Regions from separate parts of the Fictibacillus marinisediminis genome, predicted to be linked through region 2. Evidence: a T-box and tRNA genes for the amino acid it is inferred to sense, from the RefSeq annotation. Region 2 holds a T-box; the other regions hold tRNA genes.
What was found. A T-box is a leader RNA that pairs with one kind of tRNA and senses whether it is charged. The one in region 2 lies ahead of thrS (threonine--tRNA ligase), so its partner is inferred to be a tRNA-Thr.
Positions count from the first base shown of each region.

Region 1 (3,887 bases), 2.8 Mb from region 2:
CCATTTAAAGAGTGCGTAATAGCTCACTGGTCGAGTGACTCTGCGCCGAAAATGTACCGGGGCTAAACGTATCACCGAAGCTATGGATTGTACCGTAAGGTACAGTGGTAGGGGAGCGTTCGAAGTGCAGTGAAGTCAGACCGGAAGGACTGGTGGAGCGCTTTGAAGTGAGAATGCCGGTATGAGTAGCGAAAGACAAGTGAGAATCTTGTCCATCGAAAGCCTAAGGTTTCCTGAGGAAGGCTCGTCCGCTCAGGGTTAGTCGGGACCTAAGCCGAGGCCGAAAGGCGTAGGCGATGGCCAACAGGTTGAAATTCCTGTACCACCTCCTTTCCGTTTGAACGACGGGGGGACGCAGGAAGGTAGGGAGAGCGCGCGATTGGAAATGCGCGTCTAAGCAGTTAGGCTGATTGTGAGGCAAATCCCGCAATCGTGAAGGCTGAGCTGTGACGGCGAGGGAAATTACAGTACCGAAGTCCCTGATCCTACACTGCCAAGAAAAGCCTCTAGTGAGGAAAGAGGTGCCCGTACCGCAAACCGACACAGGTAGGCGAGGAGAGAATCCTAAGATGATCGGGAGAACTCTCGTTAAGGAACTCGGCAAAATGACCCCGTAACTTCGGGAGAAGGGGTGCTCTGATAGGGTTAACGCCCGAGAGAGCCGCAGTGAATAGATCCAAGCGACTGTTTAGCAAAAACACAGGTCTCTGCGAAGCCGCAAGGCGAAGTATAGGGGCTGACACCTGCCCGGTGCTGGAAGGTTAAGAGGAGGGGTTATCCCTTACGGGAGAAGCTCTGAATTGAAGCCCCAGTAAACGGCGGCCGTAACTATAACGGTCCTAAGGTAGCGAAATTCCTTGTCGGGTAAGTTCCGACCCGCACGAAAGGTGTAACGACTTGGATACTGTCTCAACGAGAGACCCGGTGAAATTATAGTACCTGTGAAGATGCAGGTTACCCGCGACAGGACGGAAAGACCCCATGGAGCTTTACTGCAGCTTGATATTGGATTTTGGTACAGTTTGTACAGGATAGGTAGGAGCCTGAGAAGTCGGAGCGCCAGCTTCGATGGAGGCGTCGGTGGGATACTACCCTGACTGTATTGAAATTCTAACCTGGAACCGTGATCCGGTTCGGAGACAGTGTCAGGTGGGCAGTTTGACTGGGGCGGTCGCCTCCTAAATTGTAACGGAGGCGCCCAAAGGTTCCCTCAGAATGGTTGGAAATCATTCGCAGAGTGTAAAGGCACAAGGGAGCTTGACTGCGAGACCTACAAGTCGAGCAGGGACGAAAGTCGGGCTTAGTGATCCGGTGGTTCCGCATGGAAGGGCCATCGCTCAACGGATAAAAGCTACCCTGGGGATAACAGGCTTATCTCCCCCAAGAGTCCACATCGACGGGGAGGTTTGGCACCTCGATGTCGGCTCATCGCATCCTGGGGCTGAAGTAGGTCCCAAGGGTTGGGCTGTTCGCCCATTAAAGCGGTACGCGAGCTGGGTTCAGAACGTCGTGAGACAGTTCGGTCCCTATCCGTCGCGGGCGCAGGAAATTTGAGAGGAGCTGTCCTTAGTACGAGAGGACCGGGATGGACACACCGCTGGTGTACCAGTTGTTCCGCCAGGGGCATAGCTGGGTAGCTACGTGTGGACGGGATAAGTGCTGAAAGCATCTAAGCATGAAGCCCCCCTCAAGATGAGATTTCCCATCACGTTAAGTGAGTAAGACCCCTTAGAGATGATGAGGTTGATAGGTCTGGTGTGGAAGCGTGGTGACACGTGGAGCTGACAGATACTAATCGGTCGAGGGCTTATCCTTAAAATAATCAGAAGTTTGGATGAAGAAGTTATCTAGTTTTGAGGGAATATACCTCAAAATATGTCTGGTGGCGATAGCGAAGAGGTCACACCCGTTCCCATACCGAACACGGAAGTTAAGCTCTTCAGCGCCGATGGTAGTTGGGGGCTTCCCCCTGTAAGAGTAGGACGTTGCCAGGCATATACATATGGAGGATTAGCTCAGCTGGGAGAGCACCTGCCTTACAAGCAGGGGGTCGGCGGTTCGAACCCGTCATCCTCCACCATTATTTCGCCGGTTTAGCTCAATTGGTAGAGCAACTGACTTGTAATCAGTAGGTTGGGGGTTCAAGTCCTCTAGCCGGCACCACTTTCAAGAGCCATTAGCTCAGTTGGTAGAGCATCTGACTTTTAATCAGAGGGTCGAAGGTTCGAGTCCTTCATGGCTCACCATTTTCAAAAATTTTATATGCGGGTGTGGCGGAATTGGCAGACGCGCTAGACTTAGGATCTAGTGTCTTATGACGTGGGGGTTCGAGTCCCTTCACCCGCACCATACGGATGCGGAAGTAGTTCAGTGGTAGAATACAACCTTGCCAAGGTTGGGGTCGCGGGTTCGAATCCCGTCTTCCGCTCCATTTTTTTCTGCCTGCCGGGGTGGTGGAATTGGCAGACACACAGGACTTAAAATCCTGCGGTAGGTGACTACCGTGCCGGTTCGAGTCCGGCCCTCGGCACCAATTAAATTTATATGCGCCCTTAGCTCAGCTGGATAGAGTGTTTGACTACGAATCAAAAGGTCGGGAGTTCGAATCTCTCAGGGCGCGCCATATCGGGAAGTGGCTCAGCTTGGTAGAGCACCTGGTTTGGGACCAGGGGGTCGCAGGTTCAAATCCTGTCTTCCCGACCATCTTTGTTAAGGGGCCTTAGCTCAGCTGGGAGAGCGCCTGCCTTGCACGCAGGAGGTCAGCGGTTCGATCCCGCTAGGCTCCACCATTTCGAAAATGTGTTGACATTTTCTTTTTTAATGGGTATGATATGAAAGTTGCTGTTCGAAGCAGCGCATTAGTTCTTTGAAAACCAAACAAAAGCCAGGTAAGTCAGGGATTTTACAATCCCATCAATTTTTAAACTTTAAGAGCTATATCAAACACTTTATTGGAGAGTTTGATCCTGGCTCAGGATGAACGCTGGCGGCGTGCCTAATACATGCAAGTCGAGCGAACCAAAGAGAGCTTGCTCTCTGAGGTTAGCGGCGGACGGGTGAGTAACACGTGGGTAACCTGCCTGTAAGACGGGGATAACTTCGGGAAACCGAAGCTAATACCGGATGATAAAGAGAAACGCCTGTTTCTTTTTTGAAAGTCGGCCTTGTGCTGACGCTTACAGATGGGCCCGCGGCGCATTAGCTAGTTGGTGAGGTAACGGCTCACCAAGGCGACGATGCGTAGCCGACCTGAGAGGGTGATCGGCCACACTGGGACTGAGACACGGCCCAGACTCCTACGGGAGGCAGCAGTAGGGAATCTTCGGCAATGGACGAAAGTCTGACCGAGCAACGCCGCGTGAGCGATGAAGGCCTTCGGGTCGTAAAGCTCTGTTGTCAGAGAAGAACAAGTACCGGAGTAACTGCCGGTACCTTGACGGTACCTGACCAGAAAGCCACGGCTAACTACGTGCCAGCAGCCGCGGTAATACGTAGGTGGCAAGCGTTATCCGGAATTATTGGGCGTAAAGCGCGCGCAGGCGGTTCTTTAAGTCTGATGTGAAAGCCCACGGCTCAACCGTGGAGGGTCATTGGAAACTGGGGAACTTGAGTGCAGGAGAGAAAAGTGGAATTCCACGTGTAGCGGTGAAATGCGTAGAGATGTGGAGGAACACCAGTGGCGAAGGCGGCTTTTTGGCCTGTAACTGACGCTGAGGCGCGAAAGCGTGGGGAGCAAACAGGATTAGATACCCTGGTAGTCCACGCCGTAAACGATGAGTGCTAGGTGTTGGGGGGTTCCACCCTCAGTGCTGACGTTAACACATTAAGCACTCCGCCTGGGGAGTACGACCGCAAGGTTGAAACTCAAAGGAATTGACGGGGGCCCG
Region 1 is NZ_JAIWJX010000002.1:93,760-97,646, forward strand. Features, by position in the region: rRNA gene LCY76_RS00535 (23S ribosomal RNA) at 1-1,815, shown strand, start outside; rRNA gene rrf (5S ribosomal RNA) at 1,879-1,994, shown strand; tRNA gene LCY76_RS00545 (tRNA-Val) at 2,005-2,080, shown strand; tRNA gene LCY76_RS00550 (tRNA-Thr) at 2,088-2,163, shown strand; tRNA gene LCY76_RS00555 (tRNA-Lys) at 2,171-2,246, shown strand; tRNA gene LCY76_RS00560 (tRNA-Leu) at 2,265-2,349, shown strand; tRNA gene LCY76_RS00565 (tRNA-Gly) at 2,357-2,431, shown strand; tRNA gene LCY76_RS00570 (tRNA-Leu) at 2,445-2,533, shown strand; tRNA gene LCY76_RS00575 (tRNA-Arg) at 2,547-2,623, shown strand; tRNA gene LCY76_RS00580 (tRNA-Pro) at 2,627-2,703, shown strand; tRNA gene LCY76_RS00585 (tRNA-Ala) at 2,714-2,789, shown strand; rRNA gene LCY76_RS00590 (16S ribosomal RNA) at 2,949-3,887, shown strand, end outside.
Region 1: it encodes a tRNA-Thr, which carries the amino acid that the T-box ahead of thrS (threonine--tRNA ligase) is inferred to sense. The anticodon was not compared.

Region 2 (3,887 bases):
TGATTCACTTTGCGGTCATGCCGCTTTTCATGAAGCCTCCTATTGCACTTGTTTCTGCCATTACGGCTCTCTCCTTAAATGCAGCAGCCTACATCGCGGAGATCTTTAGGGCGGGTATCCAATCTATTGATAAAGGCCAGACCGAGGCAGCCCGTTCGCTGGGGATGACGCATAGACAGACCATGAGGCACATTATCATTCCTCAGGCATCTAAACGCATGATTCCTCCTTTAGGAAATGAATTCATTGTTTTAATTAAAGATTCTTCACTGGCAGCCGTCATTGCGACTGAAGAACTGATGTACTGGGGAAGAGCGATGATGGGAGAATATTATCGTCCTTGGGAACCTTTTTTGACGGTAGCGCTTATTTATCTGATTCTTACTCTTACGTTGACACAACTGCTAAACTTTCTTGAACGCAAATATGCACTGGATTAACCGGCAGCAGGGAAACCTGCTGTTTTTTTATTAATCTTTTAAAAGAGTTCATTTTTCATGACGTTGTCCCATATAGTGTAACATCGAGTGTTTGGGGGAGGGACAGGGTTGGCAGAACTTATATTTGCAGATCATGAAGAATGTAACCAATTACAAAAGGAACTGAAGCAGATGGCTCGATCACTTAACATAAAACCTTCCTTTTTAGAATCCGAAAGCCATTCATTATTATTGAATACAAAAGAGCATCTGGATTCAATTGTTCAGGTGCTGGCTTGCTATACTCGTAAAAAACTGGAGGAAACACGAATCCTGTTTTTTATTGAACATTTTTTTTATTTCACGGATAAGCAGGAGCAAGCAGAAATTGCAGCGATCGCCAAGGAATTTATCGAACAGGAACGGGAGGAAGTGCCGGCGGTAAAAGATCTGGATACGTGCGAGTATCATGTGAAAGAAGCCTGGAGAAAAATCTTAACCGAAGAAGGGCTATCATTTACATTTGAGTCTTTTGTACAGTTCCGTTTACGGGAGTACCTTGATCTTCTACAAATTTACGTCGAATGTGCGATCGATGAATACAAACTCGAGCTTGAATACCAGTCCTTCATCGATCAATTGCGTAAGTGTGCAGCCGATCAGCCGTTTCTAACAGCCGAGGTTCACGTGGCCTTCGACGGCAAATTTAAGCTGTATGATGAGCAATACCGGCTATACAGTGAAAAAATGCTTCAGCTTATGCATGAAAGAGCATTAGTTCTGACCAAGGAGTTTGATCTCGACGAAAAAGTGCTGGGTCCGATCATGGGTTTAGCTCCGGAAGTGTTGTATTTGTACCTGGAAGAAGAAAATCACGGCATGATACATACATTGCAGAACGTATTCCAGGAGAGACTGATTAAAAGGCCCCTTCAGCTGTTTTATGGTTCAAGAAACGAATTTATCGAAAAGATGGACGGAAGATAAGGATTGCTCTTGATTTTGCAGGATAGTATGAATATAATAATTGTATATTTGGATACCAAAATCAGTAAAGATAAGGACAACGGATATTTTTTACGGTTTATAGAGAGGGATGCCTGAGGCTGAAAGCATTCTAACACGAAAAAATGTCTTACCCCCTTTGAACTTCAGCGGTGAATGCAGAGTAATCGCTGACGGCCCAAAGCCGTTAAATCTTGACCGAGTGCCATTGCAGAATCCTGCTGTGGAACAAGGGTGGAACCACGAGTACAACACTCGTCCCTTTTTGTGGACGAGTGTTTTTTGTATTTATTTTGAACAAGGAGAGATTATGAATGACAGACATTAAGCTTACTTTTCCTGATGGTTCTGTTCGTGAGTATCCGAAAGGAATCACTGCAGAACAAGTAGCAGAATCCATTAGCTCCAGCCTGAAGAAAAAGTCCGTTGCTGGTAAAGTAAACGGGGAATTGTACGATTTCACACGTCCGATCGAGGCGGATGCATCCATTGAGATCGTTCCACAAGATTCGCCTGAAGGACTCGAGATGACACGCCACAGTACAGCCCATTTGATGGCACAGGCGATCAAACGCATCTATAAGGATGTCAAACTTGGCATCGGGCCAGTGATCGAAAACGGTTTTTATTATGATATCGATCTTCAAGAAGCTTTAACACCGGAAGATTTGCCTAAGATTGAGAAGGAAATGAAAAAGATCGTAAGCGAAAACCTGCCGATCATCCGAAAAGAAGTGACCAGGGAAGAAGCCATCGCGATTTTTGAAGGCATTGACGACCATTTAAAATTGGAGCTCATCCGTGATCTTCCGGAGGATGCGGTTATTACCATTTACGAACAAGGCGAGTTTTTTGACCTTTGCCGCGGGCCGCATCTTCCATCCACTGGAAAAATCAAGTCCTTTAAATTGATGAGCATTTCAGGCGCTTATTGGAGAGGAGACAGCGATAACCAGATGCTTCAGCGCATCTATGGAGCAGCTTTTCTTAACCAGAAAGAGCTGGATCAGCATCTTGTCTACCTTCAAGAGGCGAAAGAGCGGGATCACCGGAAACTTGGAAAAGAGCTGGATCTTTTCACTGTTTCCCAAAAGATTGGACAAGGTTTGCCAGTCTGGCTTCCAAAGGGTGCGACGATCCGCCGTATCATCGAGCGTTATATTGTCGACACAGAAGTAAGACTTGGCTACGACCATGTCTACACTCCTCATCTAGGCAGTGTAGAGCTCTATAAAACATCAGGACACTGGGATCATTATAAAGAAGATATGTATCCTGCAATTGAAATGGACAACGAGCAGCTTGTTCTTCGTCCGATGAACTGTCCGCATCACATGATGGTGTTCAAGAACAGCATGCACAGCTATCGTGATCTTCCAATCCGTATCGCTGAGCTTGGAACGATGCATCGCCATGAGATGTCAGGAGCATTGGCTGGTCTTCAGCGTGTCCGTTCCATGACATTGAATGATGCTCATATCTTTGCCCGCCCGGATCAATTAAAAGATGAGTTTATCCGCGTAGTAAAGCTCATCCAGCGTGTGTACAAAGACTTTGGCATTACAGAATACAAGTTCCGTCTTTCTTACCGTGATCCTGAGGACAAGGAAAAATACGTAAACAACGATGAGATGTGGGAAAAAGCACAGGCTCTTCTTAAAGAAACTATGGAAGATATGGACTTGGATTATGTAGAAGCTGAAGGGGAAGCCGCGTTCTACGGGCCGAAGCTTGATGTTCAGGTGAAGACTGCGCTCGGAAAAGAAGAGACGCTGTCTACTGTACAGCTTGATTTCCACTTGCCGGAACGCTTTGACCTAACGTACAAAGGAAGCGACGGAAAGGATCACCGTCCGGTCGTTATCCACCGCGGAGTCGTTTCCACAATGGAACGTTTTGTCGCCTTCCTAATCGAAGAATACAAGGGTGCGTTCCCGGTATGGCTTGCTCCTGTACAGGTACAGATTATCCCGGTATCTACTGTTCATGAAGAGTACGCAAGAAAGATCAGTGAGGAACTGCTGGAAGAAGGCATTCGCGTCGAAGTCGACAACCGCGATGAAAAGCTGGGATATAAAATCCGTGAAGCGCAAATGCAAAAAATTCCATACATGCTCGTGCTCGGTGATCAGGAAATTTCCGATCAAGCCGTCAACGTCCGTAAATACGGTGAGCAAAAATCAGAAACTGTATCCTTTGATGCGTTCAAAACAAGCATTCTTGAGCAAGTGAATAAAAGAGGATAAAATTAGAGAACTGCGAATTCATTCGCAGTTCTTTTTTTTGAAGCCCCCAGCGGTGCCAGGCACCCTGTTTACATAACTGAATTTTAGCGGGTAAAGCTGCTGTTTTGGCGGATATTTTTAAATTTTGGAGGGTAAACCCTTCATTTTGGCGGGTAAATATAAATTTTCAGGTTGTAAATAAATTTTCAACAACAACGGGGCGGCCTGCCCGGAAAAA
Region 2 is NZ_JAIWJX010000002.1:2,920,802-2,924,688, reverse strand. Features, by position in the region: gene LCY76_RS15585 (amino acid ABC transporter permease) at 1-440, shown strand, start outside; gene ytxC (sporulation protein YtxC) at 549-1,406, shown strand; T-box leader at 1,465-1,690, shown strand; gene thrS (threonine--tRNA ligase) at 1,739-3,670, shown strand.

Region 3 (3,887 bases), 2.8 Mb from region 2:
ATATCGAATGGCGCTTGGCCCCATATCAACGCCGCGCCTTGTCTGCCCTAAATCCATCGGTACTCCGATGATCGTAATATCCTTCTTCATTCTGTACGGCCTCCCCTTATGCTGTGTTTCAAAAATTCTATAAATTCATTGTAGCCTGTCTATTCATGTTGGTTCAACTGGACAGAAATATGCATAGATATACCGATACGTAAGCGCTTTCGAGGAGGTTGATGGATAATTATTAGGACAAAAGCACCGACCTCTTTATTGGATCAGGAATCCTTGAAGATTTGAAAGACATAAAAAAGCCCTTAGACGAATGTCTAAGGACAGTGCTTATTATGTATGGTGGAGCCTAGCGGGATCGAACCGCTGACCTCCTGCGTGCAAGGCAGGCGCTCTCCCAGCTGAGCTAAGGCCCCATAATGGAGCGGGTGATGAGAATCGAACTCACGACCAGAGCTTGGAAGGCTCTTGTTTTACCACTAAACTACACCCGCAATATTATACTTTGTTACCATTGATATCATCTTTTATTCAGAAGTTCAAATGGTGAGCCATGAAGGACTCGAACCTTCGACCCTCTGATTAAAAGTCAGATGCTCTACCGACTGAGCTAATGGCTCGTGTTATAACATAATCTGTCGGAAATAAAGATGGTGGAGGGGGACGGATTCGAACCGCCGAACCCAAAGGAGCGGATTTACAGTCCGCCGCGTTTAGCCACTTCGCTACCCCTCCACATAAAAAAAGGCTTCAGACATTGCTTATAAAAAAAATGGTGCCGGCTAGAGGACTTGAACCCCCAACCTACTGATTACAAGTCAGTTGCTCTACCAATTGAGCTAAACCGGCCTGCCGTTGGGATAAATAATGGTGGAGGATGACGGGTTCGAACCGCCGACCCCCTGCTTGTAAGGCAGGTGCTCTCCCAGCTGAGCTAATCCTCCGTATTAAGGAATGTTATTTTCTTAACGAAAAAACTTGGTGACCCGTACGGGATTCGAACCCGTGTTACCGCCGTGAAAGGGCGGTGTCTTAACCGCTTGACCAACGGGCCGACTGGAGCTTCCAACCGGGCTCGAACCGGTGACCTCTTCCTTACCATGGAAGCACTCTACCTACTGAGCTATGGAAGCATGGCTCCACAGGTAGGACTCGAACCTACGACCGATCGGTTAACAGCCGATAGCTCTACCACTGAGCTACTGTGGAATAAGAATAAAACCACATACGAGTATGTTTGAAATGATAGCCTGGCAGCGTCCTACTCTTACAGGGGGAAGCCCCCAACTACCATCGGCGCTGAAGAGCTTAACTTCCGTGTTCGGTATGGGAACGGGTGTGACCTCTTCGCTATCGCCACCAGACTGTCTTTCAAAGCATGTCCTATTTTCTCAAGGACAAGTTACATTTTACAATGTATTTGCTCTTTTGACAAGAGCTTTTTTAGAAAAAATGAGGCATATTCCCTCAAAACTAGATAACTTCTTCATCCAAACTTTCACTGATGCTAACGTCCAGCTCCATGAACCATATCCTCGAGGTCGTTTCAATCCCTCCTACGAACACCAAAAACGTGTTCTCGTCAGGATATCTCCAACGCTTGTCGGATATAAACGGTTCATACCGCTTTTGTTAATAAGGATAAGCCCTCGACCGATTAGTATCTGTCAGCTCCACGTGTCACCACGCTTCCACACCAGACCTATCAACCTCATCATCTCTAAGGGGTCTTACTCACTTAATGTGATGGGAAATCTCATCTTGAGGGGGGCTTCATGCTTAGATGCTTTCAGCACTTATCCCGTCCACACGTAGCTACCCAGCTATGCCCCTGGCGGAACAACTGGTACACCAGCGGTGTGTCCATCCCGGTCCTCTCGTACTAAGGACAGCTCCTCTCAAATTTCCTGCGCCCGCGACGGATAGGGACCGAACTGTCTCACGACGTTCTGAACCCAGCTCGCGTACCGCTTTAATGGGCGAACAGCCCAACCCTTGGGACCTACTTCAGCCCCAGGATGCGATGAGCCGACATCGAGGTGCCAAACCTCCCCGTCGATGTGGACTCTTGGGGGAGATAAGCCTGTTATCCCCAGGGTAGCTTTTATCCGTTGAGCGATGGCCCTTCCATGCGGAACCACCGGATCACTAAGCCCGACTTTCGTCCCTGCTCGACTTGTAGGTCTCGCAGTCAAGCTCCCTTGTGCCTTTACACTCTGCGAATGATTTCCAACCATTCTGAGGGAACCTTTGGGCGCCTCCGTTACAATTTAGGAGGCGACCGCCCCAGTCAAACTGCCCACCTGACACTGTCTCCGAACCGGATCACGGTTCCAGGTTAGAATTTCAATACAGTCAGGGTAGTATCCCACCGACGCCTCCATCGAAGCTGGCGCTCCGACTTCTCAGGCTCCTACCTATCCTGTACAAACTGTACCAAAATCCAATATCAAGCTGCAGTAAAGCTCCATGGGGTCTTTCCGTCCTGTCGCGGGTAACCTGCATCTTCACAGGTACTATAATTTCACCGGGTCTCTCGTTGAGACAGTATCCAAGTCGTTACACCTTTCGTGCGGGTCGGAACTTACCCGACAAGGAATTTCGCTACCTTAGGACCGTTATAGTTACGGCCGCCGTTTACTGGGGCTTCAATTCAGAGCTTCTCCCGTAAGGGATAACCCCTCCTCTTAACCTTCCAGCACCGGGCAGGTGTCAGCCCCTATACTTCGCCTTGCGGCTTCGCAGAGACCTGTGTTTTTGCTAAACAGTCGCTTGGATCTATTCACTGCGGCTCTCTCGGGCGTTAACCCTATCAGAGCACCCCTTCTCCCGAAGTTACGGGGTCATTTTGCCGAGTTCCTTAACGAGAGTTCTCCCGATCATCTTAGGATTCTCTCCTCGCCTACCTGTGTCGGTTTGCGGTACGGGCACCTCTTTCCTCACTAGAGGCTTTTCTTGGCAGTGTAGGATCAGGGACTTCGGTACTGTAATTTCCCTCGCCGTCACAGCTCAGCCTTCACGATTGCGGGATTTGCCTCACAATCAGCCTAACTGCTTAGACGCGCATTTCCAATCGCGCGCTCTCCCTACCTTCCTGCGTCCCCCCGTCGTTCAAACGGAAAGGAGGTGGTACAGGAATTTCAACCTGTTGGCCATCGCCTACGCCTTTCGGCCTCGGCTTAGGTCCCGACTAACCCTGAGCGGACGAGCCTTCCTCAGGAAACCTTAGGCTTTCGATGGACAAGATTCTCACTTGTCTTTCGCTACTCATACCGGCATTCTCACTTCAAAGCGCTCCACCAGTCCTTCCGGTCTGACTTCACTGCACTTCGAACGCTCCCCTACCACTGTACCTTACGGTACAATCCATAGCTTCGGTGATACGTTTAGCCCCGGTACATTTTCGGCGCAGAGTCACTCGACCAGTGAGCTATTACGCACTCTTTAAATGGTGGCTGCTTCTAAGCCAACATCCTGGTTGTCTGGGCAACTCCACATCCTTTCCCACTTAACGTATACTTTGGGACCTTAGCTGATGGTCTGGGCTGTTTCCCTCTTGACTACGGATCTTATCACTCGCAGTCTGACTCCCGCGGATAAGTCTCTGGCATTCGGAGTTTGACTGAATTCGGTAACCCTGTGGGGGCCCCTAGTCCAATCAGTGCTCTACCTCCAGGACTCTAGCCGCGAGGCTAGCCCTAAAGCTATTTCGGGGAGAACCAGCTATCTCCGTGTTCGATTGGCATTTCACCCCTACCCACACCTCATCCCCGCACTTTTCAACGTGCGTGGGTTCGGGCCTCCATTCAGTGTTACCTGAACTTCACCCTGGACATGGGTAGATCACACGGTTTCGGGTCTACGACAACGTACTATGGCGCCCTATTCAG
Region 3 is NZ_JAIWJX010000002.1:165,873-169,759, reverse strand. Features, by position in the region: gene rocF (arginase) at 1-90, opposite strand, end outside; tRNA gene LCY76_RS01055 (tRNA-Ala) at 338-413, opposite strand; tRNA gene LCY76_RS01050 (tRNA-Gly) at 418-491, opposite strand; tRNA gene LCY76_RS01045 (tRNA-Lys) at 542-617, opposite strand; tRNA gene LCY76_RS01040 (tRNA-Tyr) at 649-732, opposite strand; tRNA gene LCY76_RS01035 (tRNA-Thr) at 771-846, opposite strand; tRNA gene LCY76_RS01030 (tRNA-Val) at 866-941, opposite strand; tRNA gene LCY76_RS01025 (tRNA-Glu) at 977-1,051, opposite strand; tRNA gene LCY76_RS01020 (tRNA-Thr) at 1,055-1,130, opposite strand; tRNA gene LCY76_RS01015 (tRNA-Asn) at 1,132-1,206, opposite strand; rRNA gene rrf (5S ribosomal RNA) at 1,246-1,361, opposite strand; rRNA gene LCY76_RS01005 (23S ribosomal RNA) at 1,635-3,887, opposite strand, start outside.
Region 3: it encodes a tRNA-Thr, which carries the amino acid that the T-box ahead of thrS (threonine--tRNA ligase) is inferred to sense. The anticodon was not compared.